DNA from 4 places in the Mixta hanseatica genome. Region 1 is predicted to be linked to each of the others. Evidence: predicted binding sites of a transcription regulator. Region 1 holds the regulator's gene; each other region holds the start of a gene.
The links. The regulator CRP, encoded in region 1, controls carbon source genes, mostly activating them, when cyclic AMP is high. The targets are predictions, from matches to a motif close to ATGTGANNNNNNTCACAT.
Positions count from the first base shown of each region.

Region 1 (8,216 bases):
TGACGCGATCGTCTTTTTCACCACCAGCGCTTCCGAGCTGCCAAGCTGCGAAGCCAGCAGGAAAACTTCAATCGGCAGCTTCTGACTGGCAGCGACCGCCAGCGGACTGGAGCCGATATTGCCGATCTGTACGTCTCCGGAAGCCAGCGCACGGACGACGCTGGAGCCACTGTCGAATTTACGCCAGTTAACCTGGGCGCTGCTTTGCTGAGCGAAGGTGTTGTCTGCCTGGGCGACTTTCGCCGGTTCCGCCGAGGTCTGATACGCCACCGTTACCTCAACCGCGTGCGCCTGAGTCGCCAGCAGCGCTAATGTCGCTACCCATGCTAAAAATCGCGTAATCTTCACCATCTTGCGTTCCGCCTGTTGTTATCCTTGTGATGGCTCAGTTGTAACTGAGAGGCTGACACAGCATGAAGTAATTAAAAATTATGTTTAATCGCTAAATTGACTTAGAAAAGATTTCGCTATCGTTATCTGAAAATTAAAAAAGGGTTATTTTTCTGATGAAAAATGGCCCTGAATCAGCCACTGTATAACGATGTTTTACAGGCTATTCATTGGTGAGTTGTCAGAGGGTTTTCCATGTCGATTGAGAAAGTTGCCCGTTTCGCTGGTGTATCGACCTTCATTGGTGAGTTGTCAGAGGGTTTTCCATGTCGATTGAGAAAGTTGCCCGTTTCGCTGGTGTATCGACCGCGACCGTTTCACGCGTGCTGAACGGCTATGAGGGCGTTCGGCCGGCAACCCGTGAACGTGTTTTAGCCGCTATCGCCGCCTGCCAATACCAGCCTAATTTGCTGGCGCGTCAGCTACGTACCTCTCAGAGCCGTATGTTGCTGGTGCTGGTGTCCAATATTATTAATCCTTTCTGCTCACGCGTGGTGCGCGGCATTGAGGCCGAAGCGGAAGCGCATGGCTACCATATCCTGCTGTGCAATTCCGATTCGCAAACCCAGCGCGAATCCGCTTACCTGACGCTGCTCAGCGGTAAAGTGGTGGATGGCGTGATTACTATGGATGCCGCCAGCAACCTGCCCGAGCTGCGCCAAATGATTGGCGATGCGCCCTGGGTACAATGTGCCGAAGGCGATCCTGATGTGGCGGGCTCATCGGTTACGATCGATAACCAACAGGCCGCGCGCGCGGCGGTGCAACATCTGGCGCAGCGTGGCCGGCGACGTATCGCGATGATTAACGGCGATCCGCGCTATCTCTATGCGCAACAGCGTGAGATTGGTTACCACTCGGCGTTAGCGGAACTGGGTTTGGCGTGGTCCGGCGTGGAATATGCCAATGAAGTCGAGTGCGAGGCAGGCTTTGCCGCCATGCAGCGGCTGCTGGAGGGGAAAGAGCCGCCCGATGCGGTATTCACCGTCTCCGATGTGCTGGCGGTAGGAGCGATTCACTGCGCGCGTCAGCATCAGCTTGCGATCCCGCAGGATATCGCCATCCTGGGCTTTGACGGCCTGCCCTGGAGCGCGATGCTTTCACCGCCGCTCAGCACGCTGGAACAGCCGATGCATCAGCTGGGCACCCGCAGCGTACAGCTGCTCTTGCAGCGCATCCGCAACCCTCTGGCGCCCCAAATTCATGAGCGGCTTCCCTGCCAGCTGGTGGCGCGCGCCTCCAGCTAATCAGTGCCAGATCAGCAGCACGCAGGCGGCGGTCAGAACGCCCATCGACAAATTGAAAGTTTTCCATGCGCGGCGGCTACGCAGCAGACGGCCAATCAGGGTGCCGAAGCCCAGCCAGAGCACGCCGGCGACCAGGTTAACCAGCGCCATGCCAATGCTGATCGCCACGATTGAACCGCGATAGGCTTCGCCCGCCAGACTGAAGCTGGCTACGGCGCCCAGCGCCATTAGCCAGGCTTTAGGATTCACCAGCTGTAACAGCCCGCCCTGCCATAAGGGCATCGGCCGGAGAGGCGTATCGCCCATCTCGATCTTTTCATAGGCCGCCGTGGCGATCTTCCATGCCAGCCACAGCAGATAGAGGCTGCCGACAATTTTCAAAAAAAGGTGCAGAGAGGGATAAACCAGAATCAGACCGCCCACGCCAAACGCCACCAGCGCCAGCATCAGCTGCATGCCCAACATGATCCCCAGCATCAAGGGAAGCGACCGCAGAAAACCAAAATTAGCGCCGGCCGTGGTCAGTAGCGTATTATTTGGACCAGGCGTAATCGCCGCTACCCAAAGAAAACCAAGCATTGATAAAAACAGACTGAGTTCCATAAAAAGGGTGCTCCCCACCCGATAAAATGTTAATCCCTGTAAACTAACAGTGCGCCTGAATGCGTACAAGCGTGAAACGATGAGCTTTTTTCACAGTCAGGAATCCTTTATTCCCCTGAAAGGACTGCATAATCCGCATCTGCAAACGGTGCTGCCGCGCCTGTTTCGCCGTCGGGTCTATTTGCGTCCTCACTGGCAGCGCCTTGAACTGCCCGACGGGGATTTTATCGATCTGGCCTGGAGCGAAGATCCGATGCAGGCGCGCCACAAGCCGCGCGCGGTGTTGTTTCATGGGCTGGAGGGAAGCTTCCATAGCCCCTATGCGCACGGTCTGCTGCAGGCCTGGCAACGCCGCGGCTGGCTGGGGGTGGTGATGCACTTTCGCGGCTGTAGCGGCGTCCCCAACCGCATGGGCCGCATCTATCATTCAGGAGAAACCGAAGATGCCAGCTATTTTTTACGCTGGCTGCAAACCACGCTGGGCCATGCGCCGACGGCCGCGGTCGGCGTCTCGCTGGGCGGCAATATGCTGGCCTGCTTGCTGGGTCAGCAGGGCGATGACTGTCCGCTGGATGCCGCCGTTGCCGTCTCTGCGCCGCTGATGCTGGAACCCTGTAGCGCTAAGCTTGAACAGGGATTCTCCCGCGTCTATCAGCGCTATTTGTTAGGCCAGCTCAAGCTTAATGCCCGGCGCAAGCTACAGGCCTGGCCCGGCACGCTGCCGATTGACCTGCCGCAGCTGGAGGCGCTAAAGCGCCTGCGTGATTTCGATGATGCGATCACCGCGCGCGCTCACGGTTTCGCCGATGCCGGTGATTATTATCGGCGCGCCAGCGCCATGCCGCTGCTGCCCGACGTACGTAAACCGCTGTTAATTATTCACGCTAAGGACGATCCATTTATGACCGATGAGGTGATTCCCGATCTAACGCGGTTACCTGCTAACATTGAATATCAACTGACGGAATATGGCGGCCATGTCGGTTTTGTCGGCGGGACGTTGCGCCGTCCGCAAATGTGGCTGGAGCAGCGTATTCCGCAATGGCTATCACCTTATCTGGATAACTAAGCTGTGATTATTCCCTGGCAAGATCTCTCTCCGGAAACCCTGGATAACCTGATTGAAGCTTTCGTGCTGCGCGAGGGCACCGACTATGGCGAGCAGGAACGTTCGCTGGCGGAAAAGGTGGAAGATGTCCGTCGCCAGCTGAAAAGCGGCGAAGCCGTGCTGGTCTGGTCGGAGCTGCATGAAACGGTAAACATTATGCCGCGCGGGCAGTTTCGCGGCGAATAGCGCTGCGGCTCGCTCTGTGCGGCCTGTCACATTAACAGGTGGTGACGGGCGCGCACGGTAATGACACTGCAGGCCGAAACGTGTTAACAATGCTCATCGCCCGATTTTACCCAGAGAGTATTTATGTCAGCCAGACATCCGATTATCGCGGTGACCGGCTCCAGCGGAGCGGGAACCACCACCACCAGTCTTGCCTTTCGTAAAATTTTTCAGCAGCTTAACCTGCACGCTGCCGAGCTGGAAGGTGACAGTTTCCATCGCTATACGCGCCCGGAAATGGATATGGCGATCCGCAAGGCGCGCGATCTGGGCCGGCACATCAGCTACTTCGGACCGGAGGCCAACGACTTCGGCCTGCTGGAACAGACCTTTGTTGAATATGGCGAAAGCGGCCGCGGCCAGTCGCGTAAATATCTGCATACCTATGACGAAGCGGTGCCGTGGAATCAGGTGCCCGGCACCTTTACGCCGTGGCAGCCGCTGCCGGAACCCACGGATATCCTGTTTTATGAAGGGTTGCACGGCGGCGTCGTCACGCCACAGCATAACGTGGCGGAAAAGGTGGATTTGCTGGTTGGCGTGGTGCCTATCGTCAATCTGGAGTGGATTCAAAAACTGGTACGCGATACCAGCGAACGCGGCCACTCACGCGAAGCGGTAATGGATTCGGTGGTGCGCTCAATGGAAGATTATATTAACTACATCACGCCGCAATTTTCCCGCACCCATCTCAACTTTCAGCGCGTGCCCACCGTGGACACGTCGAATCCCTTTGCCGCGCGCGCGATCCCCTCGCTGGATGAAAGCTTTGTAGTAATCCATTTCCGCGGCCTGGAAGATATTGATTTCCCCTATCTTCTGGCGATGCTGCAGGGTTCGTTTATTTCACATATCAATACGTTGGTGGTGCCCGGCGGGAAAATGGGGCTGGCAATGGAATTGATTATGCTGCCGTTAGTGAAACGCCTGATTGAAGGCAAAAAAATCGAATAATCTGCCTATTCTCTGTCTTCAGATAAGTAAGCGAATTGCCTGCCTGGGCTTTCAACAGCTAAACGGCAATTGTCCGATTCAGCACAAGCTGAAGCGAGACAACAGGAGACAGTAAGATAAAGCTGTGCTACAAACAAAGCTGTAATATTTTCGTTCGATGAAACGAGAACGGGACGACTGCACGCCCTTAAGCCTCGCAGTTGCCTGCATAATTTCCAGCAGGAAACGCTTGAAGATTTCAACGCCTGACAGGGAAAACTGCCCCCTGTATTTAGGGCACGATTACAACAGAGGATAATAGCGAATGGTTCTCGGCAAACCGCAAACAGACCCTACACTCGAATGGTTCCTGTCACATTGCCATATTCACAAATATCCATCAAAAAGCACGTTGATTCATCAGGGTGAAAAGGCCGAGACGCTCTATTACATCGTAAAAGGTGCGGTTGCGGTACTGATCAAGGATGAAGAAGGCAAAGAGATGATCCTTTCCTATCTTAACCAGGGTGATTTCATTGGCGAGCTTGGCCTGTTTGAAGAAGGCCAGGAACGTAGTGCATGGGTACGAGCGAAAACCGCCTGTGAAGTAGCCGAAATTTCGTACAAAAAATTCCGTCAGCTGATTCAGGTGAATCCTGACATTTTGATGCGTCTCTCTTCACAGATGGCGCGTCGCCTACAGGTAACTTCAGAGAAAGTAGGCAATTTAGCTTTCCTTGACGTTACCGGCCGCATTGCCCAAACGCTGCTTAACCTTGCCAAACAGCCGGATGCGATGACGCACCCGGACGGGATGCAAATCAAGATTACCCGTCAGGAGATCGGCCAGATCGTTGGCTGCTCACGCGAGACGGTAGGTCGTATTCTGAAAATGCTGGAAGATCAAAATCTGATCTCCGCGCACGGTAAAACGATTGTCGTTTACGGCACCCGTTAAGCTACGCTGAAGACACGGCGTGATGCCTGGCATCACGCCGTGTCTATTTTGGTGATGTAGTATGTGGCGGAGAATTATTTACCATCCCGAAGTGAACTACGCGCTGCGTCAAACGCTGGTGCTCTGTTTACCGGTAGCCTTTGGCTGGTTGCTGGGCGATTTACAAAAAGGGCTACTCTTCTCGCTGGTTCCCGCCTGCTGCAATATTGCCGGTCTGGATACGCCGCATCGGCGTTTCTTTAAGCGCCTTATCGTTGGCGGTGCGCTGTTTGCTTTTAGCAGTTTCCTGCTTCAATGGCTATCGTTACAGCAGGTGCCGCTACCCGTTACGCTGTTCGCCATGGCGTTAGTACTGGGCGTGACCGGGGAAATCGGTCCGCTTCATGCCCGCCTGCTGCCCGCTTCATTGATTGCCGCCATTTTTACCCTCGGTCTGGTGGGCAATATGCCCATCTGGGGACCGCCGCTGCTCTATATCGGCGGCACCTTCTGGTATGGGCTGTTTAACTGGTTCTGGTTCCGGCTGTGGAAAGAGCAGCCTATGCGCGAAACGCTCAGCCTGCTGTACCACGAACTGGCGGATTACTGCGAAGCGAAATATACCCTGCTAACGCAGCTTACCGATCCGGAAAAAGCGCTGCCGCCGCTGCTGGCGCGTCAGCAAAAAGCCGTCGATCTGATTAATACCTGTTATCAGCAAATGCATATGCTGGCCGCCAACCGCGATCACAGCCATCGCCATCTGATGCGTGCGTTTCAGGTCGCGCTCGATCTGCAGGAGCATATCGCTGTCAGCCTGCATCAGCCGCAGGAAGTACAAAAGCTGGTAGAGCAAAGCCATGCGGAAGCGGTGATCCGCTGGAATGCACAAACTATTGCCGCACGGCTGCGCGAACTGGCGGACGACCTGCTTTATCATCGGCTGCCGTCACGTTTCACAATGGAAAAGCCGCTGCTGGGTCTGGAAAAAATTGCGCGTCAGCATCCGGAAAATCCGGTCGGCCACTTCTGTTATTACCATTTCAGCCGCATCGCCCGTGTGCTGCGTACTCAACGTCCGCTCTATCGACGCGACCTGATGGCCGATCGCCAGCGTCAGCTGCCGCTGCTTCCCGCCCTGCGCAGCTATCTGTCACTGAAATCCTCTGCCCTGCGTACCGCGGCACGCTTTGCGGTGATGCTGGTGTTCGGCAGCGTGCTGGCGCTAACCTTTAACGTGCCGAAGCCGTGGTGGATTTTAATGACGATTATGTTTGTCAGCCAGAACGGCTACAGCGCCACGCGCGTGCGTATCCAACACCGAGCGCTCGGTACGCTGGCCGGGTTGATTATTGCCGCGGCAGCGCTGCACTTTGCGGTGCCGGAGTCATTAGTGCTGGTGATCATGTTGGCGATTACTCTGGTCAGCTATCTGTTTATCCGTAAATATTATGGCTGGGCGACCATCGGTTTTACCCTTACCGGCGTCTATTCACTGCAGCTGCTGTCGCTGAACGGCGCGCATTTTCTGCTGCCGCGCCTGATGGATACGCTGATGGGGTGTTGCATCGCTTTTGGCGGCATGGTCTGGCTATGGCCGCAATGGCAAAGCGGGCTATTGCGGCAGAATGCGCATGATGCACTGGAAGCCTATCAGGAAGCGTTACAAATGCTGCTGGGAAATGAGGCGTCGCCGCAGAAGCTGGCCTGGCAGCGGGTACGGGTGAATCAGGCGCACAACGCGCTGTTTAATTCCCTGAGTCAGGCGATGCAGGAACCCGCCTTTAATACGCGATATCTGAAGGATATGAAACTTTGGGTCACGCACAGCCAGTTTATTGTTGAGCATATTAACGCGATGACCATTCTGGCGCGCGAGCACACCATGCTGCCTCCTACGCTGGCGCAAAGCTATCTGCAATCGTGCGAAATTGCGCTGCAGCGCTGCCAGCAGCGGCTGGCCTACGACGGACCTGGCCAGCAGACCAATATTCTGGAAGCGCAATCAGACAATCAGGAAGGGCCGACAACCATTATGGAGCGCCACGTAAAGCGTATCCTTGAGCACCTTTCCGTGATGCATACTATTTCGTCACTGGCATGGAGCCAGCGGCCGCACCATGGCAAATGGCTGGTGCGCCGCCTACGGAAAAGATAAGCGCGCCCTTGCCGCGGGCGCGCCCCTGAATCAGGCCGGATTCAACACCTTATCGGCGGCCCTGGCCAGACGCGCCATACCCTCGCCAATATCCGCCAGCGGAATAACCAGCGAAGGCGCAAAGCGCAGCACATCGCTGCCCGCAGTTAAAATCATCAGCCCTTCGGCCGCAGCGGCGTTAAGAATATCGCGCGCTTTGCCCTTATGCTGCGGCTGAAGCTCCGCCCCGATCAGCAATCCCTTACCGCGAATTTCGCTGAACAGATCCAGTTTGGCGTTAATCGCTTCCAGCGCCTCAACAAAACGTTGACGCCGCTGTTCAATGCCGTCCAGTACCCATGGCGTATTGATCGTATCCAACGCTGCTTCCGCCACGGCGCAGGCCAGCGGATTACCGCCATAGGTAGTGCCGTGGACGCCCGGCGCCATCGCCGAGGCGATCTCGTTGGTAGTCAGCATGGCGCTAATCGGAAAGCCGCCGCCTAATGCTTTCGCCGAGGTCAGGATATCGGGCTGCACGCCGTAATGCTGATAGGCAAACAGCTTACCGCTGCGTCCCATTCCGCTCTGTACCTCATCCAGCACCAGCAGCGCCTGATGTTGATCGCATAGCTG
Region 1 covers NZ_CP082904.1:405,053-413,268, reverse strand. Annotated here, with positions in the region: gene tauA (taurine ABC transporter substrate-binding protein) at 1-351, opposite strand, end outside; gene K6958_RS01845 (LacI family DNA-binding transcriptional regulator) at 657-1,637, shown strand; gene K6958_RS01840 (LysE family translocator) at 1,638-2,240, opposite strand; gene K6958_RS01835 (hydrolase) at 2,320-3,309, shown strand; gene K6958_RS01830 (YheU family protein) at 3,313-3,534, shown strand; gene K6958_RS01825 (phosphoribulokinase) at 3,658-4,527, shown strand; gene crp (cAMP-activated global transcriptional regulator CRP) at 4,832-5,464, shown strand; gene K6958_RS01815 (YccS/YhfK family putative transporter) at 5,526-7,601, shown strand; gene argD (bifunctional acetylornithine/succinyldiaminopimelate transaminase) at 7,632-8,216, opposite strand, start outside.

Region 2 (8,216 bases), 290 kb from region 1:
ATTATTTGAAATAACAGGTAATTAAAATGGTCGTTTTTTTAGGATATCTTTCTCTGACATTATGCGTTATTGGCTGCATATTAATGTTATTCAGCTTTATTATCTATGCTATTAACCGAAAAAAATATTATAATTTGTTGGAGTTATACAGAAGCAGTGATTTAGATTTCCCTATGCCTTACTCATTTCAGTCAATGATGGGGTTTTTCGGTGCCTACCCAGTCTCGCAATTTTTTCTGAAATTAAAAAAACAAAGCAAGATCTATTTTTTGGAAGAAAATAGTAATGCCTATGCTTTTTTCAAAAAGCACCACAATGACGATTTAAAATGGCTGAGCTGGTTCTGTATATTATGGAAAACGGCGATGTTTCTTGTTGTCACGCCATGCCTTTTCGCTCTTCTTATAGCTTAAAAATGGTTTGGAAGTAGTAAACGCATAAGCCGCTACATGTGTACTTTAGTGCTTTCTGGCGGGTTGGTTCCCATCTGAGGCTATGGCTGCATTTCTTTATGGAAATTCTGATATTGTTGTTTAGTCAGGAGTTCACTACAGGCTACCCCACCCGCCAGATCAGGGCTTTAGTCGCCTTACCGCCCTTCCGATACGCTTTCCCCTCCCTCAGTAAGCCGCGCAGCAGTTAGCAGGATCTGTTATAACCTTATAAAGAGAGGGGCATTGATAATCCTTTTCCCGATCATTAATTTAACTATAATGATCCGACTGCTTACGCGGTGCTTACAACTAAAAAGTGCCGCTCCTACAATAAATGGAGATGATGAACATGAGTTATTCACTGCCATCCTTGCCTTACGCATACGACGCACTGGAACCGCATTTCGACAAGCAGACGATGGAAATCCATCACACTAAACATCACCAGACCTACGTTAACAACGCTAACGCGGCGCTGGAAGGCACCGAATTTGCTGATCTGCCGGTTGATGAGCTGATCACTAAACTGGATCAGGTTCCGGCAGAGAAAAAAACCGTACTGCGCAATAACGCGGGCGGCCACTACAACCACAGCCTGTTCTGGAAAGGTCTGAAAACTGGCACCACCCTGCAGGGTGAACTGAAAGCCGCGATCGAAAAAGATTTTGGCAGCGTTGAGAAATTCCAGGAAGAGTTTGAAAAAGCAGCAGCAACCCGCTTTGGCTCCGGCTGGGCGTGGCTGGTGAAAAAAGGCGACAAACTGGCGGTGGTTTCTACTGCTAACCAGGACAGCCCGCTGATGGGCGAAGCGATTTCCGGCGCTTCCGGCTACCCGATCCTGGGCCTGGACGTATGGGAACACGCTTACTACCTGAAATATCAGAACAAACGTCCTGACTACATCAAGGCGTTCTGGAACGTGGTTAACTGGGACGAAGCTGCAGCGCGTTTTGCTAACGCAAAATAAGACCGGTTGAAACCGAATTCAGCTCAGGCTGAAATCAGCTAATGAACCGGTGGGCAGCGGCCCACCGGTTTTTATTTTAAATAGGGTTTCATTGAACTGCCGTTTAATAGTTTTATGCTTTTACCGCGTTTAATAAATAAAATATGTTTACTGTAAATCTATTAGCGTAATATTAACCTCCTGTTTATCTTTGCCATCGTAATATCGCCAGATGATTCATTCATCCTGATAAATATTATGTCAACGATTACTGAAAGCCCGGCACCCGAGGTGTCGACGGGCTCGCTATTTTTTCAGTTAAGCAGCGGTAAATTTAAGCCAAATAAACTCTGGCAATGCCGACGTTTTCGGCTGAAGTTCCTGCTGCGCTCGCTGCTTTATCCGATAACCACCTTTTCTTATATGGAGAAGATGGCTGAGCTGCCGGCTATGCGTCAGGCTCTGCTTATTCAGGGGCTGCTGCCAGCGAAGATTCATCGCCCTTATCTCTGTTCCCGCTTTAGCGTTAAACAACGCGCGCAGGCGCTACTGGCGCATTACAGCACTGTGCAACAGCTGCCGCATACGCTCTATCAGCTGTTCCTGTCGCCGGTTGATCACAACGTAGCGCACCTGCAGGGTAAAAATAATGAGCGGTTTGATATTGTTTGCAGTAGCGGACGTTACGATCGTGAAGGCGAAATAACGCTGGTGCTGTTGTATAACGCAGTGACCCTGGCCTCGCTCTCTTTCTCTTTTATTAGGCAGGATGGCCAGCAGGCTATTTTAATTGGCGGTTTACAGGGACCGCGTAAAACGGTAAATGCCGATATGATCCGCGAAGCAACCAAAGCCAGCCACGGCCTGTTCCCTAAGCGTGTATTAATGGAAACGCTGTTTTATCTTGCTGCGCGCTGTCAGGTCAAACAGATCCAGGCGGTAGGCGACGATACGCACGTTTTTCGTAGTCTGCGCTATCGACACAGTAAAAGAGAGGTGTTTCACGCCAGCTACAGCGAATTCTGGCTGTCGTTAAGTGGGGAAGCGTTACCGAATGGCCTGTATCAGCTGCCGCTGGCGATGCCGCGTAAACCGCTGGAAGAGATCGTCAGCAAAAAACGCGCGGAATACCGTCGGCGTTATGAATTTATGGATATGCTGGAACAGCAGCTGGCGGAGGTGGTGGCGGGTAATGCATCAGGCCGGGCTTAATCTGCCCGGCCCTCAGGCTCAGAAAGCTTTAGGCGCGAAACCGGTCATCTCTTTCAGGCCCATCTCTTTACCCAGCGCGGTCATGGGGTGCACCACGACCAGGCCGCGCACGCTTTTTTTCAGCGCGCCCATATTCGCCTGCTCTTTTTTGGTGATAGCCCGGCTGAAAGGCAATTTTTGCAGCTTCTGTGCTTCTTTGCTTAGCTTCTGGTCACGCACGTCACGCAGACGTTCGATCTCTTTAACCAGCGCCTCTTTTTCTTTCAGCAGCGCGCCGAGTTTCTCCGCATCGCCCGATTCCAGTAACATCGGCTCTTTACGATTGAGCGCATCCAGCAGATCGCTGAGGCGCTTGATTTCGGCTTTTTCCTGCTCTTTCATGACGATTACCTGTACTGATGAATAACCGATAGGATACACGAAAAGCGTGCGGGGCGCGGGGCTACTTTTTAAAGGCCTGCTTCATACCAATGCGGGAAATCAGCTCGGTCAGCGAGAGCACCATCGTTGAGCGCAGCACCTGCTGATAACGCTGCTGCTGCATGGCGCGTAGCTGTTCATCATCATCAGAGAAATCGGGGCGGGGCGGCCAGGCGCTGACGCAGTGCAGCTCGCTGAACGGCCCCAGAATCTCGTCGTCGCTAAAACGGTATTCGCTGTGGTCATGGTTCAGCTCTTCACGCAGCGCCATCAACAGCTCGCAGTCTTCATATTCGTGGCGGCTAATCACGCCAAGGCCGTAAATCAGCTTTAGCCTTACTGACATTTCACCCAGCGGGCCGTTGCCCAATAGCAGCGGCTCAACGGCATACTTCACCGCATAATCATCCTTGCGAAACACCTGAAGCACCAGCAGGTTAACCGCTTCGGTCAACAGCTCGACGGCGGCAATCAGGAAGCTTCTTACCGAGCGTCCGGCGTTCAGGCGCTCCAGCACCCGATTTTCAAAAGCCTGCTTCTCTTCCATTGTTGCCTGTACATTTATCATTCTGCGCACGGGCACAGCCTGGCTATGCCCTTGTTGCTCGCCGTTAAACCGCATCGGCAGCGTGCGCATTATGGCATTGCAGCATAGGCCTTAACCACAGCGGCAACGACTTCGCTATGGGCATCAAGACCAGAAACCTGTGCCAGCGCGGCCTGCGGCCCCACTGAGTTCAACAGCACTTCCAGCTCCTGCGCCTGCGGATCCTGCGCGCTGCGATAATGCATGGCGGCAGCGATGCCTTTCACCAGGTTATCGTGCGGCAGCTGATACTCCAGCGTGCCCAGCGTCGGCTTGATCAGACGGTCTCCGGCGCTGAGCTTGCGCAGCGGCTGACGACCGACGCGCTCGACGTCATCTTTCAGGTAAGGGTTTTCAAAACGGCCCAGAATCTTTTCGATATAGGCAGCATGTTTGTCCGGGTCAAAGCTGTAACGCTTGATCAGCACCGCACCGCTCTCCTGCATGGCGCCTTTTACCACTGCGCGTACCGCCGGATCGAGGATGGCGTCGCGAATGGTTTGATGGCCGGCCAGCTGGCCCAGATAGGCGGTGATGGCGTGGCCGGTGTTCAGGGTAAAGAGTTTACGCTCCACGAACGCCATCAGGTTATCGGTAAGCTCCATGCCCGGGATCGTCGGTAGCTCGCCTTTGAACTGGGTTTTATCCACAATCCATTCGCTAAAGGTCTCAACGGTTACCTCCAGCGGATCGCTGCTGCCCGCTTCGCTCGGCGGCACGATACGGTCCACGGCGGAATCGACAAAGCCGACGTGCTCTTCCACCCAGGCGTGGAGAGGTTCCGGCAGGGCGGCCAGCACATGCTGTTTCAGCTGGCTGGTGCCGCGCACCATGTTTTCGCAGGCGATAATATTTAACGGGCGGGAATTAGCGCTATCACTGCGTTTGGCCAGGCCGCGCGCGATGCTGCCAGCGATGCGCTCCAGAATCTGCGGACCAACCGCCGTGGTAACGATATCAACCTCAGTAATCAGAGCGATCACCTCATCGCTGGTGCTGTTCACCGCGCTAACGCCGGTGACTGTTTCCACCTGCGCCTGTTCGCCGACGACATGCACCGGATACTGATGACGTGCATTCAGCGCGTCCAGTACCGCCTGATTTACATCGGCGAAGGTCAGTTCAATACCGGCGTCCGCCAGCAATTTGCCGATAAAACCACGACCAATATTACCGGCACCGAAATGTAATGCTTTCATCGTTGCTAAACCTTTAAAAAAGAATCAAGTAAGGGGCCGTTAACTGGCCCCTCAACGTAAGTGATAGATCAGGCGGGCTGACCGGTCAGCAGATCCAGCACTTCCTGCACGCTGGTGGTGTTGGCCAGACGTTCAATCACGCTTTCATCATCCAGCGCGTTGGTCAGGCTGGTAATCACCTGGATATGCTCGTTGTTACGGGCGGCGATACCGATCACCAGACGGGCGATATCATCTTCTTCTTCGCCAAAGCGTACGCCCTGCGGATACTGGCAGAACACCACGCCGGTTTTCAGCACGCGATCTTTCGCTTCCACCGTTCCGTGCGGCACCGCAATGGATTCGCCCAGATAGGTTGGCGTCAGTTTCTCACGTTCCAGCATCGCGTCGACATATTCTGGCTCAACATAACCGCCTTTCACCAACTGCTCGCCGGCAAAGCGGATCGCCTCTTCTTTGTTGGCAGCCTGCTGGCCAAGGAAAACATTGCTGGCGCCCAGCTTAAACAGATGCTCGTTGCTGCTGTCGTAGCTGTCGCTCAGGGCGGCGCTGACCTTTTCACGATGGCTGGCGCTGCGCTGCGCCTCTGCCAGGCGGGTGGTTAAATCGCTGTACAGACCGCTGTCGAGAAAGTTATTCAGCGAAATATGCTGCGCGTGCGGCGCCTGGCGCATAGCGCGTTCAGTCAGGTCGCGGTGAGTAATCACCAGGTCCACATCGCCCGGCAGGGCATTGATGGCGGTATTGGTGACGGAAATTTGCGTCAGCCCGGCATCCTGCACTTTCTTACGCAGCACGCCTGCGCCCATGGCGCTGGAGCCCATACCGGCGTCGCAGGCAACGATGATTTTACGTACGTGGCTCAGATCGCCGCTCATCGCCGCAGCGGCAGGCACGCCCGCCTGACCTTTAGACTGCGCTTTCATATCCTGCATACGACGTGTTGCCGCTTCGATATCCTCTTCGTCTTTTACTTTGCTGGTTTTCAGCAGAATCGCGGAGGCAACAAAAGAGACGGCAAAGGCAGCCAGAATGGCGGCGATGTTAGCGAAGTAGGCACCTTTTGGCGTCATCGCCAGCACGGCAAGGATGGAACCCGGGGAAGCCGGAGAAACCAGGCCGCCGTTCAGCAGCGTCAGAGTGAAGACGCCAGTCATACCGCCGAGGATTACTGCCAGCAGCAGGCGCGGCGCCATCAGCACATACGGGAAGTAGATTTCATGAATGCCGCCGAGGAAGTGAATAATGGCTGCGCCGCCCGCGGACTGTTTCGCATTGCCGCGGCCAAAGAACATATAGGCCACCAGCACGCCCATGCCCGGGCCTGGGTTCGCTTCGATCAGGAAGAAGATCGATTTCCCGGCCTCGCTGGCCTGCTGAATACCCAGCGGCGAGAAGATACCGTGGTTAATGGCATTATTCAGGAACAGGATTTTCGCCGGTTCAACAAAGATAGAGGTCAGCGGCAGCAGGTTGTTCTGCACCATGATATTCACGCCAGCGGCAAGAATATGCGAAAGACCTTCCACCAGCGGGCCAATGGCGAGGAACGCCAGGATAGCCAGCAGCATGCCGATGATGCCGGCGGAGAAGTTGTTAACCAACATCTCGAAGCCGCTTTTAATCTTACCGTCTACCGCGCGGTCAAAGGTTTTAATCGCCCAGCCGCCCAGCGGACCGGCAATCATGGAACCGAGGAACATCGGCATATCGGCGCCGACGATGACGCCCATGGTGGTAATGGCGCCGACAACGCCGCCGCGATCGCCACCCACCAGACGGCCACCGGTATAACCGATCAGCAACGGCAGCAGGTAGGCAATCATAGGGCCGACCAGTTTGGCTAACGTTTCGTTAGGCATCCAGCCGGTAGGGATAAATAGCGCGGTGATGATACCCCAGGCGATAAACGCACCGATATTGGGCATCACCATATTACTCAAAAAACGACCAAAGCTTTGAACCTTGACCTTGACTGATGAGGACATAAAAACACACCTCTTATTGTTACGCGCTGACAAATAAGAGAGCGCGTGATTTTGTGAAGACGCTTCGGCGGGGTGCCGTCGAATTACTGTATGCAGGCGGACTCTAGCACGCGTTTATGACGCTGCGTAGTAAGCTCCCTGAAGTGAGAGAGATCACGCTTTATGGTGAGGTAAAGGGTCTTTTTTTGTGAGTGTGATCACATAAAAGCGCTTATGGAAAAGTTTCATGCTGAAATTATGAGCATGCCTCTCCGGTTTTATGTGATATATATCACGCTTTGTTGTGGTGGGTTTGTTTCTGAAATGTGACGGATATCACAATAAACTTTTGTATGAAAATGCCGCAGATCACACTTTCATCTGGCCCGAAACCATGAGAAAGAAAAGCTGCATGCCATAACCAAAAGGCGGGCGGTAAAAAAGGAAGGCAACAGATAGCGGGAAAAGCGGGCGCCGTTGACAAGGCGCCCGCTGAAAGTTTATTGACGACCACCCTGCATGGCGCTTTGCGCCTGGGTCAGCGCCTGCGCTTTCGCTGAGACGTTGCTCATTAACGTGTTGTACTGGCTGGCCTGTTCCTGTGTCGGAAACTGTACGCCGTTATCATTAAAGGAAACGCGGGTGCCCTGCTGTTGCAGATAATCGCCCGCCTGCACGACATCCTGACTCAGCGACTGCAGCGCTGGCAGCAGCGGCAGCAGCGTAGCGGCGGGCTGAGTTACCACCTGGGTATAAGCCCGATCGTAAATCGGCTTCAGATCGTCCGGCTGTTTCAGCGCGGCTTTGCTGCTGTCGGCCTGATTTTTGGCATTTTGCAGCTGTTGCGCCAGCACGCTCAGCGTACCGCTTGCCTGGCGCAGCGCATCACGACGCGTCAGATAATCCTGCGGCACGCGCAGCGCGGAAAGCTCATCCACTACCGGGCGCAGACCTTGATCCACCGCCTTGTTTACCTGCTGTGAAAAACCGTAAATGATGGCGTAATCGCTGGCATAGTTACCAAAGCGCTGTTTTTGATCCTCACTCAACGCAGGCAAATGTTCGCCGCTGCGCATGACGGTATTCTGTAAAAAGTCACTAAAGGCCTTACGCTGCTCACCTTCTTTATCGCCGCAGCCGGTAAGCTGCAGGATGACCAGCATCGCTGCCAGCGGCAGCCACAGACGCGTCCAGACGCGGGAAACTCCGATCGCCATAGCGTTTACTCCTGTAAATTAACAAACTTGCTGTTTAATAAGACCGCATTGCGCCGCCTTTTTAAGGTGCCTAAAGCATAGATCAATGCGATTAGGCTGAATATGGGCATTAATGAATTAATCGCGAATAATCGTGAAGTTAGCCGCTTCTCTTTGGCGACAGACTATTTTTAAGCAGGATCCGCGCCAGATAAGGCGCCCGCTGGCGGCGAGATTAAAAGCTGGAAGCAAGATC
Region 2 covers NZ_CP082904.1:119,748-127,963, forward strand. Annotated here, with positions in the region: gene K6958_RS00570 (hypothetical protein) at 1-25, shown strand, start outside; gene sodA (superoxide dismutase [Mn]) at 784-1,401, shown strand; gene K6958_RS00580 (VirK/YbjX family protein) at 1,639-2,592, shown strand; gene K6958_RS00585 (YibL family ribosome-associated protein) at 2,611-2,973, opposite strand; gene mtlR (mannitol operon repressor MtlR) at 3,035-3,580, opposite strand; gene mtlD (mannitol-1-phosphate 5-dehydrogenase) at 3,649-4,797, opposite strand; gene K6958_RS00600 (PTS mannitol transporter subunit IICBA) at 4,866-6,785, opposite strand; gene K6958_RS00605 (DUF3053 domain-containing protein) at 7,265-7,981, opposite strand.
Region 2: a site for CRP is predicted at 7,045-7,062, ahead of K6958_RS00600 (PTS mannitol transporter subunit IICBA). Genes of this name have one in related genera too.

Region 3 (8,216 bases), 840 kb from region 1:
AGGGAGATAGCGCAGCCGATAGCCATCGGCAGGTTTGCCCACAGCCCCATAATAATGGAACCGAAGCTGGCGACCAGACAGGTGGAAACAAAAACCGCCGCGGGAGGAAAGCCCGCCTTGCCCAGCATTCCCGGCACCACGATCACGGAATAGACCATCGCCAGGAAGGTGGTTAAACCCGCCAGGATCTCCTGACGCACACTGCTGCCACGCGCAGAAATTTGGAACCAGCCGTCAAGCGAGCGACGCGCGGGTTGTGTTGGAGTCGACATGAAAACCTCATTATTTTTGGATAACAGCCTGCGCGGCGAGCAGAGCGCACCGTTTTTTAATGTCCCTGGATAAATGCTGGCGTTGAAATGAACAGCCGACGCCAGTTAAAAAAGCAAACGATTACTTCGCCGCGCAAATGAGGCCGCAACAGCGGCCTGTAAAAAGGCAAACGATTATCCTGCCTTTGCAGGCATATTTTCAACTGCTATATCTACCCGAACCAGGATAATTCGCAGGAAGAGAGTTTCACGCCGCGTGCAGGCGGCTATTCCGCCGCCAGGTTGAGCTCGCCGCCCTGCTGAATGGCGCGCTGCCAGGCGGGACGACGCATAATATTATCCAGCCAGGCCTGCGTGGCTGGCATATTATCCAACCCGCCACGCGCCGCCAGGCCCTGAATGGGAAAGCTCATTTGAAAATCAGCCAGCGTAAGCCGCTGACCGGCAAACCAGGGATGGCCGGTTAAATGCTGCTCGATAAACTGACGATGCGTGGCCAGTTGCTTATCAATAAAGCCCTTACGCACGCCGTTGCCGAACGCCGCGCCGACGGGACGCAACAGCCAGGGCACCGGCGGCTTGCCCATCCGGCTAAAGATCAGGCGCATCACTACCAGCGGCATCAGCGAGCCTTCCGCATAGTGCAGCCAGTAACGGCTCTGTAGCTTTTCCTCTTCAGTCTGCGGCGTCAACAGCTGCTGGCTATCGTAGCGCTCAGCCAGATATTCCAGAATCGCGCCCGATTCCGCCACCACGCGGTCGCCGTCGCTAATCACCGGCGCTTTTCCCAAGGGGTGCACCTTTTTCAGCGCCTCCGGGGCCAGCATCGTCGCCTGACGCTGATAGCGGCGAATTTCATAGGGCAGTTCCAGCTCTTCAAGTAGCCAAAGGATCCGCTGCGAACGGGAGTTATTCAGATGATGGACAACGATCATGACGGATTCCTGTGGTTAAGCGCCAGCCTCCAGTATAGCGGCTACTCTTCCTCGCGCTGCGGATCGAGCAGGATCGCGCCGGTGCCTTTTTCCGCCAACCGGTCGCCGGGGTTACGCAACGGGCAGTCACGCATCGATAAACAGCCGCAGCCGATGCAGCCGTCCAGATCGTCACGCAGATGCGTTAAGGTTTCGATCCGTTTTGTTAGCTCGGTGCGCCATTGATCGGTCAACTCCTGCCACGCTTTAGGCGAAATACGCTTATCGGTCGGCATATGCGACAGGCTTTCGCTGACCGTCGCCAGCGGAATACCGATGCGCTGAGCAATTTTAATAATCGCCACGCGGCGCAGCACATCACGACTGTAGCGCCGCTGGTTGCCGCCATTGCGCGTGCTGGCGATCAGCCCTTTCGCTTCATAAAAATGCAGCGCGGAAACCGCTACCCCGCTACGTTTCGCCACTTCGCCTGGCGTCAGCACCGGTTTTGGATAACTGTTTTTTTTCATTTTGCGCTTTACCTCAAGTTAACTTGAGGAATTATACTCCCACCTCATTAACCCGCAACGCGTAAAATCTCATCAGAAGGACTTAGTCATGATGCATAACGACATTATTCATTCTCTGACTGACTGGATTGATCAGAACTTAGATAAAAATTTGTCCATCGATGAAGTCGCTGCCAAAGCAGGCTACTCTAAATGGCATCTGCAACGTATGTTCCGTACCGTCACGAAACAGACGTTGGGTAGCTATATTCGTGAACGTCGGCTAACGCTGGCGGCGGAAGCCCTCACTCTGACCCAGCGTCCAGTGTTTGATATTGCGATGCAGTATGGTTTTGACTCGCAGCAGACTTTTTCTCGTGTATTCCGCCGTCAGTTTTCACAAACGCCCACGGCCTATCGCCACAGTATGCGCCGCCAGAGCGCGCTGCGTCAGCGTTCCGCTAATTATGCTCGTAACGACGTTATCGGCAGCTATGCCCAGCGTACTACCGGCATTTGCTGCCCGGTCAGCGGTTAAAGCCTTGTCAGACATGGCCCGACGCGCCTGCCGGGCCAGCGTTACGCTAAGTCAACCTGCGGATGGCTTTGCAGCAACGGCGACAGATACCATCCGCCGCCCAGCGCTTTGATGTGATACATGGCGGCATCCGCCTGCGCCAGCAAGCCTTCCGCCGATCGCGCATTTTTCCCCATGGCGGCGCCAATACTCAACGACCAAACAATCGGCTCGCCTTCTGGCAAGATCAACGGGTTTTCCATGCTGGCCATCAGATGCTGCACGACGCTGGCTATCTGTTTTGGCTCCGTAATATTACGTAGCAGGATAGCAAATTCATCGCCGCCGAGACGCGCCACCATATCCGTTTTTCTTACCTGCGCGCGCAGCCGCTGGGCAGTGGCGGTAATAATGGCGTCACCTGCCGCGTGGCCCCAGGTATCATTGATCTGTTTAAAGCGATCGCCATCAATAAACAGCAGCGCCAGCCCCTGCCGCTGGGCCGTATCAGCAAAAGCCTGAGTGAGCGCCTCTTCAAAGGCGATACGGTTCGGTAAGCCGGTCAGGCTGTCATGACTGGCCTGGTGCGCCAGATTATCATGTTCACGTTTCATATGACTTTGCCATTCATCCAGTTCGGCCAGCAAACAATTAAAGTCATGGCTGAGCGCATGCAGCTCGGCGATTTCCGCAGCGGGAACCCGCTGACCAAAGGCGCGACGCTGCCGTACATCCTGCGTGACCGCGGTAATACTTTGCAGCGCCTGAATCACACCGGCATGCATCCGCCGCGACAACAAGGAAGCCAGCGTAGCCGTCGTCAGCAGGCTGGCCGCCAGCCAGGCGAGGGTTTTGTAGATATACTGGGTTACCTGACTCACGCTACCGATAAGCCAGATCTGCCCTACTTCTTTCCCGTCGTGGGTGACCGGCATACTTATCGGCTGCGGGAAAAACCAGCGCGCAATCAGGCGATCCAGGCTGCTTTGCCGCGCACGTGAGGCGGTATGCCAACTGGCCAATAACCTTCCCTCTCCGTCATACACCCGTCCGTTGGCTAAACAGCCACGTTCGCCAATTTCCGCTAACGCGGCGCGAACAATTTCGCCATCGCCTTTAATCACCGCCGACTCCACCGTATAGCTTAACGTCGAAGCCAGCAGCGCCAGGTTATTTTCCGCGTAGTTACGTAGCGCGATTAACGAGAGCGTGGATAGCGAGATCCCGGAAATCGACATTGAAATGACAATAATAATCAGATGGATACGCTGCAGCGATTGACGCAGCGTAGGACGCACGGTTAACGCGTCAGCATCGGTAAGATCAAGATGAGGTTTAATCACATCATCCTCCGAAACCGAGGGCGTTTAACCATGCGCAGGACTGCAGACGATGCCTGAGACAGAGGTCAGCAGCAGAGAGCAACCGGATCATAAATAAAGTCCTGAATAGTAGGGGCAGACGCAGCGCTGGCTACATGCGTATCACGGGCGCAGTAAGCGCTAACACCCATGCGCCGGAAAATCCTGACTCAATGTCGCCGGCGGCACAATGTCGCTAACGGTCAGATTCATCCCAAAGCCCACGCATAATCAAAATAAAACATAATAATCAATGATTTACTTTAAGTTTCATCCTGTTATTACTTGTCTGATTAGGACTCATCCTGGCGCGGCGTTTGATACAAATCTGCGGTTAATTTTTCACAGCTAAAGGCGTTTTCACTGGTGTAAATTTTGTTCAAATTTTAAAAACCAGTGATATAATGTGACCCAAGTCACACTTTAGTGCTGCACATTAATGACCGGTAAAGGCTCCCTGACATCTTTATCGCCGTCTTTTTCTTCCAGGCGTCAGGGTTGATAAGAAACAGAGGTTGCATGTTATGGCTACGCTTACCGCCAGCCTTGTTGTAATGCGTTGGGAATTGCTGAGCGCCGTACTGATGTTTTTCGCCAGCACGTTTAAAACAAAATGTCGTCAAACCAGCCATCCGGTAATGGCCTTTGTTTTTAGCGGAATTGGTGTCGGCCTGACCTGCTGGTTTGTCGCCGGGCTGTTAGGCATGTCGTTCAGTATGGAAAATATCAATAACTTCCTGAACATCACCAAAGACGCATTTATTAATATCATGAGCCAGACGCCGCCAGAATGGCCGATGCCCTGATGCTTGTCTGTTAAAAAAGCGAGCTGCCCGGCTCGCTTTTTTTATTATTAACCCAACCGAATGCCGTTATACTTTTTTCAGCATCACCGGCAGCGTGACGTCGGTGACATCGACATCTGACGAACCAACAGGCGTCGGCGGCGTGATATGATCCTGCAGCCACATTTCACCCATCATACGATTCAGACCACGATCGAGACCGGTCACCAGCCCAGCGCCTGGGGTAAAGGTTAATTCGCCGAAAAATACCTGCTCTTCATGGATATACCAGTCGACACGAACGTAATCGAAATCTTTCGCCAGCGTCTTACTCAACGCTAATACGTGCTCCAATTTCGGCATCACCGCATTAAGATCGAGACCGGTATCGCGAATTTTGTACCAGGCTTCGTTCAGGTTATTAACATAGAAGTTCATTGATAACGCAGGATTGCTGCGGTTATAAATGACCTGCAACACATATTCAAATGTCCCGTCCTTTTTATTGAACATGTGGAACTTATAATCGATCGGCGCGCTTTTCCCATCGCCAATATATTTTTCTACCAGAATGCGCGGTTTAATGTAGCGGTAATGAATTTCACGCGCTTCTTCGGAAAAGTCTTTACGCAGCCATTCCTGGCAGCGATTAATAATCAGCTGCTTTTGCAGGCTGTCCGGCTCTTCTAGCAGAATCTCTACCATGTTAGAGCCATGATTAGGCTTCACTACCGTGTTCTTCAGGCCTGGCAAGCTCAACAGCGTCGTCGGATCGCTGGTCTCATGTACCAACGGAATCAGATACTCTTCGCCAATCGCATCAGCAATATAGTCGCGTACCGTGAACTTATCGGAAAGCCTGCCGTAACGGGCGTAGTCGCCGTTAACGAACTTACGATACAGAACCTTCTCATTAAACAGTTTAGGTTCACGGATATTGGGTAGTCTTTTAAATTTACGAAAATAGTGAATGCGGTCCTGGTATGCCCACGGCATTTTCTTAACAAAATAGAGAACGCTTCTTCTTAATTCATCTTTAAACTTAGACATTTTAACCTCATTTGTAAGTTTTGTAGTTGAGTGAGGAAACGTGGATCTTGTGTATGACGCCATGTTTGAAGAAGTAATTCATTACGGTCAGGGACAGAACTTCCGTGATTAAAACGCTCCAGGCTGCGCCAACCAGGCCGAAGCTGGTAATTAATAACCAAGCTAAGGGCACACTGATTAACATCAGACAGAGGATTTTCTTCAACAGATAATTAAAACCTCCTTCTTTGACCATATAACGATATGCGACCGTCCCCATTGACGAAAAGCAGGTTGCTAACGACAACAACGTAATGAGACTTCCCGATTGTGTGTAATCTTCCCCATACAGGGTAATAATGATCTTCTCACCGTAGAGGGATACGATAAGCAGCATCAATAGCGATATAACCATCACATAACCATTCAGACGCGCCGTCAGCTTTAACGCTTTTTCTGACTGCTCTCTGAATATTTCAGTAAAACTTGAGGTAATAATTGCCGCAGGAATAAATATCCATGATGCTGAGATAATATTCGCTGCGTTAAATAACCCAACATCCTTTGCAGTCCCTACGCTGACCAGGAAAAATTGCGCCATTTTTATCTGAATTGAGATAAATATGCTGGAAATAGCTAAAGGCAGTCCGGCATAAATTAAATAACGCAGATAATTGCCGCTTTTGCCGCGCGGCGGTTCTTCATCACTGTAACGCTGATAAAAGCTGTACCGCTTAATCAGATACGGCACCAGCGTAACGGCCACTATTGATAGCGTTAACCACACCGGGCTCAGCTTCAACCAGGCGATGCTAAAGCTGATAGCAAAGCTCAGCAGCATACCTATCGTATTAGCGATGGTATTAAAGCGCGACGCCAGTTGGGCATTGTTAAAAACGCTAAAGGTGTCCTGTGTAACAAACAGCGCCGCCAGAAACGAAGCCAGCGCAAAGGCGAGATAGTTCTCGCGCATGTGGTAGTACATCCATACCAAAAGCGGCAAGGAGAGCAGCAGTAATAAAGCCAAACGCAGCTTTTTGGCGATGGTCATCAGACGCATCCCTTTCTGCGCGCTTTTGCTGATGCGCTTAAACAGAAGGGTTTCAGTGCCAAAAATTGCAATAGTTTGCACCACTGAGAACAGCGATGTTGAAAACGACATCTGACCAAATACCGTGGGTCCAAAAGACTTTGCTACATAAGACGTGACAAAAATTACGCCAAATATGGAAACAAATTTTTCAGATATCATCCAGGCGGCGTTGGACATCACACTGTATTTCATCGACGCATCCTTTGTATTTCTAACTACTCACATATGAAAACGACATCCGTGTTTAAAACGTACAATTACGCACAGTGACTCTGGCGACACAAGATTAAAAACCACATCTCATTAACGGTTATTTTTAATAACCTGTCCTTGCCTATTCCTGAGATTTTTCTCATAGGCTATCTGATAAAAAATGGCCTTTTCAATTTTGTGTAAACGATTTCATAAAAATTATTTTTGATGACAACCCTGGCACAACTTTACCGTTACGCAAGTTCATTTGAACGCGTCAGCATTGTCAAAATCGTTCACCTGACGGGGAAAGAATTTATAACAAAACTGGGTGCTGAGAAAGGTATGGGGGTAAGCCAAAGATAAAATAAGAGAAATCCCATGATGATATTTCTACAGGATAACTTAACTTATTGCTTGCCATTCAAATCGCGCACTTTAAAACGCTGCTTTAATATTCCAGGGGATTAGATCCATTTATTATTGCAGCCGCTCTCATCCATTAATTGATTAGAAAGGTAACAGCATTTATGAGAAAGTCACGATACACCGAAGAGCAAATCACCAATGCGATTAAAGCTTCTGAGTGTGGCGTTAAGGTCAAAGAGATCTGTGAAGATTTGGGGATTTCTGAAGCGACCTTTTATAGCTGGAAGAAAAAGTATGCCGGACTCTCATCTGAAGAAGGAAGAAAAATCAAAGAGTTAGAAGAAAAACTACAGGCCCTTAGCCGGGAACTGCAAATGCTAAGCTCGGATAAAGCAATGCTGCAAAGCGTGGTAAAAAACTTCTTTACGACTAATGATAAGCGGCAAGCAGTTAATTATTTACAGGATACCTTCGAGATCGGTACGCGCCGCAGCTGTCGCCTGCTTGATATTAGCCGTAGCGTTTATCACTATCCTTCCGGGCAGTGTGATAATCACTGAGCAAATATTAACGTATATGCGCAGGATAAGTCTGATAAGCAAAGATGTGTGAAATTAACTAGAATTTTAAGAACCAGCCATTCGTACCATTTTTTCCTGAACTATTTCAGTTTGGGCGCGATCGTTTTTTAGGCTTTCTTTTATCACACTCACATTAAAACCCTTTATTTCAGGTATTTCCCGGCTTACTTTTCTTTACTTATGTAGGAAAAGCAGCCGGGAAGCACTTCAACTCTACTAATCATCTCCCCTTTAACGGACCGTTTTCCTACAATCCAGCTTATCCTTTCCAGATAAATCTGTATCCATGCTCAGGCAAATTTTAACGAATATCAGGGACTATTCACCCTACCCGATCGGCGTCTCATGCAGCAGGCCCATCGCGGCCTTATTAAGCATGGTTAATGATTAAAGCCTTGTAGAGCGCTCAAAAGATCATCTACAGCGATTTTACTTTCATATGACTAATGATTTTTATGGGCGTTTTTTCGCCATCCGCTTCGCTTGTTTGAGCTAACTCAAGCTAACGCTGGCTCGCACTTTGTGTACAAATGTGATGTAGAACACATTAGCGATACAGTAGTAAACATTGACATTCTTACGGCGGGGTTGAAA
Region 3 covers NZ_CP082904.1:3,869,161-3,877,376, forward strand. Annotated here, with positions in the region: gene K6958_RS18390 (NCS2 family permease) at 1-272, opposite strand, end outside; gene K6958_RS18395 (glutathione S-transferase family protein) at 539-1,207, opposite strand; gene soxR (redox-sensitive transcriptional activator SoxR) at 1,249-1,716, opposite strand; gene soxS (superoxide response transcriptional regulator SoxS) at 1,805-2,233, shown strand; gene dgcN (diguanylate cyclase DgcN/YfiN) at 2,275-3,555, opposite strand; gene K6958_RS18415 (YjcB family protein) at 4,098-4,379, shown strand; gene K6958_RS18420 (ATP-grasp fold amidoligase family protein) at 4,446-5,408, opposite strand; gene K6958_RS18425 (oligosaccharide flippase family protein) at 5,416-6,672, opposite strand; gene K6958_RS18430 (transposase) at 7,203-7,601, shown strand.
Region 3: a site for CRP is predicted at 3,978-3,995, ahead of K6958_RS18415 (YjcB family protein). Genes of this name have one in related genera too.

Region 4 (8,216 bases), 1.7 Mb from region 1:
TTTTAACTGGCGGCTGTCCGAAGGTATTAAAGCAGAAAGCGTTTTCGAAACCTGGATGCAAGTCAAATAAGGACGATTGGCTCGCAGAATGTTAAATTATTGTATGTCACACTATGGCCCATGCCCGCTGTGTCGGATAGTCACAGGTCAGGGCTTTTTAAATCATATGTTTGTGCTAAAGGAGAGAAGTAATGGCAGCCAACCGCATTGAAAAAGATTCAATGGGACCTATTGATGTACCGGCTGATAAACTGTGGGGCGCGCAGACGCAGCGCTCGCTGGAACACTTTCGCATCTCTACAGAAAAAATGCCTGCTGAGCTGGTGCATGCGCTGGCATTAACCAAACGCGCCGCTGCTAAGGTTAACAGCGATCTGGGCCTGCTGCCGCAGGAGAGGGCGCAGGCGATTATTCAGGCGGCGGATGAAGTGCTGGCAGAAAAGCATACCGCTGAATTCCCGCTGGCTATCTGGCAGACCGGCTCTGGCACACAAACCAATATGAACATGAACGAGGTGTTGGCCAATCGCGCCAGCGAGATCCTCGGCGGCGAGCGCGGCATGTCACGTCTGGTGCATCCCAATGACGATGTGAATAAAAGCCAGAGCTCGAATGACGTTTTCCCGACCGCCATGCATGTGGCGGCGGTTATCGCCCTGCGTGAGAACCTGGTGCCGCAGCTCAATATTCTGAAGCAAACGCTGCAGTCGAAAGCGGAAGCCTTCAAAGACATCGTTAAAATTGGCCGTACGCACCTGCAGGACGCCACGCCGCTGACGCTGGGCCAGGAGATTTCCGGCTGGGTGGCGATGCTGGAACATAACCTGAAGCACATTGAGCAGAGCGTGCCGCATATCGCCGAGCTGGCGCTGGGCGGTACCGCCGTGGGCACCGGGCTGAATACCCATCCAGAATATGCGGTGCGCGTTGCCGAAGAGCTGGCGGCGTTGACGCGTCAACCGTTTGTTACCGCGCCGAATAAATTCGAAGCGCTGGCGACCTGCGATGCGCTGGTGCATGCGCACGGCGCGCTGAAAGGTCTGGCGGCTTCGCTGATGAAAATTGCTAACGATGTGCGCTGGCTCTCATCCGGCCCGCGTTGCGGCATCGGCGAGATCGCCATTCCGGAAAATGAACCGGGCAGTTCTATCATGCCAGGCAAAGTTAACCCGACCCAATGCGAAGCGATGACTATGCTTTGCTGCCAGGTAATGGGTAACGACGTGGCGATTAACATCGGCGGCGCATCCGGTAACTTTGAGCTGAACGTTTTCCGCCCGATGGTGATCCATAACTTCCTGCAGTCGATCCGTCTGTTGGCGGACGGTATGGATAGCTTTAATCACCATTGCGCCGTGGGCATTGAGCCGAACCGTGACCGTATTACCCAGCTGTTGAATGAATCGCTGATGCTGGTGACAGCGCTGAATACCCATATCGGCTACGATAAAGCGGCCGAAATCGCTAAAAAAGCGCACAAAGAGGGGCTGACGTTAAAAGCTTCTGCGCTGAAGCTGGGCTATCTGAGCGAAGAAGAGTTTGATGCCTGGGTTCGACCAGAAGAAATGGTCGGCAGCATGAAGCAGTAAGGGGTGCAACGGGGCCGTCTGGCCCCGTTTTTAGCGCGTTGATACCTACTATTTTTTACCTCGCCGTTATATCCTCTGTATAAGCTGTTCATCCTCGTCTGACTGATGCTTGCCTGGTTTTATGCCGTGCCTGTCGGCCGATCGCAGTAAAGATGCAGGCGGGGGATTAACAGCCACAGCGGTTCCGCCTGTGGCTTATAGCGATGGGTAATATTCTCCGCATCATAATTTAACAACTCGCCTAATACCGGCACCTGCTGGCGATGCGGGCAAAGCACCAGCAGCGGTGAAGGGCAGGCCAGCTGCGTCTGCTTTTGCTGCTCTTTATCCCAGATACGCGCAATCGGCTGAACTTTAACCGGCCGCTTTATTTTCAGCCGGGCACCCGCTGGCAGCGACTGTACCGCGATCAGCTCTTGTTGTACTTTCTCCGCCCACTGTTCCCGCGTCCAGGGCGCCTGAGCACGTCCCGCCTTCAGGCTTTTTTCCAGCTTCTCGATAATTTCCTGCGGCGTAACATTTTTAATAATATGCTTATTGGCCCAGCCGAAGCGCACGCTGTCCGGCGCATCAAGCAGGGTAATGGCGCGGTAGGCGTTCAGGGTTAACAGGCCACGCAGATGGGTATGCACAAACTCAAAGCGCGCTTCGCTTGGTAGCCCGGACTCAACGGTTATGATTTGCTCCAGCCGCGCTTTGAGCTGATTAATGTTTTCCACCTGCTGGTGGAGCAGGGCATGCTGATGCTCATCGGTCTCAAAACAGAGCGCGCCAGGCAGACGAACCGCCGCTTTAGTACTGATATTCTCGGACTGACGCTGGATAAACAGGCGACAGTAGTGCTGTAGCGCCAGCTGCCGTGCTTCTTCGCCCAGGTGCTGGGTAACGCTGATCTGCGTAATCGGCTCGTGCTCAGCGCCTTTTGCTACCGGCGGCAATGAGAACACACGACCAACTAACAGCGGCAGCGCGGATAACTGATGTTGTAACGCATTAAGCTCTTCATCCAGCCGGTCGGCGCACTGACGCAGATCTTCAACTAAATCGTAGCGGCTCATTGTGCTTCCTTATGTAATAGATCACCATCTCAATTAGTTACAACATACTTATATATAAATAAAAATACCAGCTCAGCATCGGGGAAATCATCAGTTAAGCAGGAAAAAAGCCGCACAAGGGCGGCCAGAGAAAAAGATGCGTTACAGCTTTTTAGCATAGAGACGGGCGGCGACAAGCAGCGCCAGTAATAGCATGAGCGCGATAAATGCCGTAATGCCCGGCCAGCCGAACGCATGCCAAAATAGGCCGCCCAGCGTACCGGCTACGCTGGAGCCCGCATAGTAGCTAAACAGATAGAGTGATGAGGCCTGGCCTTTAGCACGCCGCGCGCGTGGGCCAATCCAGCCGCTGGCGACAGAGTGGGCAGCAAAAAATCCGGCGGTAAACAGCACCATCCCGGGGAAAATCAGCCACAGCGAATTGAACAGAGTGATAAGTAGGCCGCTCAGCATCAATGCAGTAGAGAACAGCAGCACGGGTCCGCGCCCAAAGCGTGCCGTCATCGCGCCAGCTTTCGGCGAACTCCATGAGCCGGTCAGGTAAACGACTGATAGCAGGCCGACCACCGCCTGGCTGAGAAACCAGGGCGCGCTCAGCAGGCGGTAGCCAATATAGTTAAACAGCGTAACGAACGCGCCCATTAGCAGAAACCCTTCCGCAAACAGCAGCGGTAAACCACGATCGCGCCAATGCAGACGAAAGTTAATCATCAGGCTGCGGGGTTTTAACGAAGCAGGGCGGAAATGACGCGACGCGGGCAGGATTTTCCAAAACATCAGAGCCGAGGCCAGCGCAAAACAACCGATAAAAGCCACCGCCACGCGCCAGGAGCTGAAGTCGGTAATCACGCCGCTTAGCAGGCGGCCGCTCATGCCGCCTATCGAGTTACCGCTAATATAGAGGCCCATCGAAAAGGCGATAACGCTGGGATGGATTTCTTCGCTCAGATAGGTCATACCCACCGCGGCTACGCCGCTCAGCGATAAGCCAATCAGGGCGCGCATAATCAGGATGCCGTGCCAGCTGGTCATGGCGGCGGAAATCAGCGTACAGATCGCTGCCAGCAGTAGCGCAATAACCATGACCGGCTTGCGGCCTACCGCATCGGAAAGCGGGCCGGTAACCAACAGTCCCAGCGCCATAAGCGCGGTTGAAACAGAGAGCGAAATGCTGCTTGCCGCGGGCGAGACGCCAAACTCCTGCGAAAGCACCGGCAGAATAGGCTGAACGCAATAGAGCAGAGCGAAAGTGGCCAGCCCGGCTGAAAACAGCGCCAGCGTTACGCGCATAAATTGCGGCGTACCGCGTTTGATATAAAGGTGTTTATTTACAACAGCGGGCGAGACGCGCTGAGCTTTGTCGGCGGGCAACGTCGCGCTCTGGGATAAGCGTTCCACAACGGTTCCTTATTTAAACATCAACCGTTTAATTGTGATTCGGTCAGATTATACTGTCTAATATATTAATTATCTGAATTGATACTTATAGAATATGAATATCGAGCTGCGTCATTTACGCTATTTTATCGCCGTGGCAGAAGAGCTGCATTTTGGCCGCGCGGCGCTGCGGCTGAATATCTCTCAGCCGCCGTTAAGCCAGCAAATTCAGCTGCTGGAGCAGCAGATTGGCGCCCGTTTGCTGGCGCGAACGAATCGCAGCGTCCAGCTGACGGCGGCTGGACGTCAGTTTTTGCAGGATGCGCGCGCTATTTTACTGGATGTTGACCAGGCGGCCAGCCGCGCCGCACGTTTACATCAGGGAGAAGAGGGGGAAATACGCATCGGTTTCACCTCATCGGCGCCTTTTATCGCCGTCGTTTCTGACGCGCTGTTTACCTTTCGTCAACGTTTTCCGCAGGTACATATCCAGATGCAAGAGATGAACACCCGCCAACAGCTGGCGCCGATCGGTGACGGCCGGCTGGATCTTGGTGTGATGCGCAACACGCCGCTGCCCGATACGCTCGCCTGGCAACTGTTGCTGCGTGAACCGCTATGTTGCGTAGTACATCATGCGCATCCTCTGGCGAGCCGGCAAAGCGTTTCAGTGACCGCGCTACGCAATGAACCTTTTGTTTTTTTCGATGCGCAAAGCGGCACCGCGCTGTATGGCGAAACCATGGCGCTGCTGCATCGTTATCACATCCAGCCATTAATTACGCAGGAAGTGGGCGAGGCGATGACCATTCTTGGGCTGGTCGCCACCGGGTTGGGAATTTCTATTCTGCCGGCTTCTTTCCGCCGCGCGCAGCTGACCGGCGTGGTGTGGCTACCGCTGGAAGAGAAAGATGCGCGTTCGGAAATGTGGTTAGTCTGGTCAAAACAGCGGGAAATGACGGCGGTAATGGCGCAGATGAAAGCGCTGTTACTGCGCGAAGAGTAAGCGTTATCGTAACGAAAAACGTTGTTTTTGTGCAGTAAATCACATATCGAATCAAATAGTTGACGCCCATTAATATCTCATCCACCATAGCCTGAGCAGGTTTATTTTGAAGCGCGAAAATAAGTGGGAGCAGGGGGAGTGATTGCGGACAGTCAACCTGGTCATATTGACCAGATCAAGCAGACAAACGCTGGGGCTGTATATCGCCTGATCGACCAATTTGGCCCGATATCGCGTATTGAGCTTTCCCGGCGGGCCCAGCTGGCGCCGGCCAGTATTACCAAAATCGTGCGTGAAATGCTGGAAGCGCATCTGGTACAGGAAACGGAGTATCAGGAGCCGGGGAGCCGTGGCCGGCCGGCGGTCGGACTGATTCTGGATACCGTTGCCTGGCACTATTTGGGGGTGCGTATCGGCAACGGTGAAATCACGCTGGCGCTGCGCGATCTTAGCAGCGCGCTGGTGACCGAAGAGACTCGCCCGCTACCGGTGCAAAGCGATACGCCACTGCTAAACCGCATTATCCTCGAAGTCGACCAGTTTTTTATCCGCCATCAGCGCCAGCTTGAGCGCCTGACCGCCATAGCCATTACTTTGCCCGGTATTATCCATACCGGTAAAGGGATGGTGCACCGCATGCCATTTTATCACGTCGCTGATATGCCGCTCGGGCCTGAGCTTTCTGCCCATACCGGCCTGCCGGTTTATATTCAGCATGATGTCTGCGCCTGGACCATCGCTGAGTCGCTGTTTGGCGCCTCACGCGGCGCCAGTGATGTTATCCAAATTGTGATTGATGATAATGTCGGCGCGGGCGTGATCACCGGCGGACGTCTGCTGCATAACAGCCGTAGCTCGCTGGTCGAGATTGGGCATACCCAGGTGGATGCGTACGGCAAGCAGTGCTATTGCGGCAATCATGGTTGTCTGGAGACGGTGGCCAGCATCGGCAGTATTCTGGAACTGGCTTCCCAGCGTATGCAAACTTCGCTCAGCTCGATTCTGCATCATCAGGCGTTAACGGTTGAATCCCTGTGTGATGCGGCGCTGAATGGCGATCCGCTGGCGCGCGATATCATTACCGGTATCGGCAACAGCGTTGGGCGTATTCTGGCCATTATGGTCAACCTGTTTAACCCGGAAAAGATCCTGATTGGCTCACCGCTTAATCGCGCCGCCGAGGTGCTTTATCCGGCGATCGGCGCATCAATCCGCCAGCAGGCGCTGCCGGCCTATAGTGCGGATATCCATGTTGAACCCACAGAATTTCCTAACGTTGGCACCATGCCTGGCGCGGCGCTGGTCAAAAACGCCCTGTACAACGGCGAACTGCTGATAAAACTGTTGCAGGGCTAATCTAATATCAGTTATCACTAAAAAATTGCGCTAACGCAAGCCCTGCAAAAGCGCGATTTCCTACACTGTGCAACACAAACCGATGATTAAAGTTTAACTATTTCAGGCCGTCAGCCTGCCGGAGTGTTGCTATGCTGAGTCGTCTTTTCGTTACCGGTACGGATACTGCCGTCGGTAAAACAGTTATTACCCGTGCCCTGATGCAAAAGCTGGCGGAGACGCATCCGGCCGTAGTGGGGTATAAACCGGTAGCAAAAAGCAGCCAGATGACGGCGGACGGGCTGCGTAATAAAGATGCGTTGATATTGCATCGCGCCTCCACGCTTGATGTGCCTTATGAAGCGATCAATCCCGTGACGCTGCTGGAGGATGAGATCAGCACGCATCGCGGCGAAACGATTAACTACGCGCGCCTGAGCAGCGGCCTGCAGTTGTTAGAGGCGCAGGCGGACGTGGTGGTGGTTGAGGGAACCGGCGGCTGGCGTAGCCTGATGAACGATCTACGCCCGTTATCTGACTGGGTTATCCAGGAACAACTGCCGGTGGTATTGGTGGTCGGCATAAAGCTGGGCTGCATTAGCCATGCCTTACTAACCGCGCAGGCAATTATTAACGACGGCCTGCCGCTGATGGGTTGGGTAGCGAACCGAATCAATCCGGGGCTGGCGCACTACGCAGAAATTATTGACGTGCTGCAAGAGAAGATCCCGGCGCCGCTGTTAGGCGAGCTGCCTTATTTACCCCGCGCCGAAGAGCGCGAACTGGCGGGCTATATCGACCTGTCGGCGCTCTCCTTGCCGCAGGCGGTGGCCTGAGTCTCAGGCAGCGAAAGGCAGGGCGTTCCAACAGCAACGTCCTGCGCAGTGGCATTAACGCGCCCTGCGGCGCGTATTTCCTTTAGCGGCTGAGCGCGCGCCGCGTACGGCCTGAGCTGAGATAATCCGCAATATAGTCCTGCGAAATTTCGCCGCTGTAGCGGCCATCTTCATCCACAATCGGCATCCACACCAGGTTATGTTCATAAAGCTTCGACAGCACCACGCGCAGATTCTCTTCCGCCTTGCCGGTTACGGTAAAGCTGTGCAGCTTCTCTTCGCAACAGCCGCTGGCACCGCGCGCTTCACGCCGTTTCACAAATCCCAGCGGGCGGTCATCGTTATCCACTACGGTAATGGAGCGCATATCGTTATCATCCATGATGACAAACGCTTCCGACAACGGCGTGGCGCGTTTAACGGTGAAAGTTTGCTGTTGATCGGTTACGTCGCCCGCCTGCACTAACAGCAGACGCTTCAGGGTACGATCCTGACCAACAAAAGAGCCGACAAATTCATTGGCTGGTTTCGCCAACAGTTCATCTGGCGTGGCGCACTGCACAATTTTTCCCTGACCGAAAACGGCGATACGATCGCCCAGCTTTAACGCCTCATCGATATCGTGACTGACCAGCATTACGGTTTTCTTTAACTGGCGCTGCATTTCCAGGAATTCGTTTTGAATCGACTCGCGGTTAATCGGATCGACCGCGCCGAAAGGCTCGTCCATCAGCAGAACCGGCGGATCTGCCGCCAGGGCGCGGATAACGCCGATGCGCTGCTGCTGCCCGCCGGACATTTCTTTTGGATAGCGGTGTAAAAACTTATGCGGATCGAGGGCCACCATGCTCATCAGTTCACTGGCGCGCTCGCGGCAACGTTTTTTATCCCAGCCCAGCATCCGCGGCACGACGGTGATATTTTCTTCAATCGTCATATTGGGGAACAGGCCGATCTGCTGAATCACATAGCCGATATTGCGGCGCAGGGTAACGGTATCCTGAGTGCTGGTATC
Region 4 covers NZ_CP082904.1:2,107,099-2,115,314, forward strand. Annotated here, with positions in the region: gene fumC (class II fumarate hydratase) at 192-1,589, shown strand; gene tus (DNA replication terminus site-binding protein) at 1,709-2,647, opposite strand; gene K6958_RS10245 (MFS transporter) at 2,789-4,018, opposite strand; gene K6958_RS10250 (LysR family transcriptional regulator) at 4,140-5,030, shown strand; gene mlc (sugar metabolism global transcriptional regulator Mlc) at 5,169-6,386, shown strand; gene bioD (dethiobiotin synthase) at 6,518-7,201, shown strand; gene osmV (osmoprotectant ABC transporter ATP-binding protein OsmV) at 7,284-8,216, opposite strand, start outside.
Region 4: a site for CRP is predicted at 5,058-5,075, ahead of mlc (sugar metabolism global transcriptional regulator Mlc). Genes of this name have one in related genera too.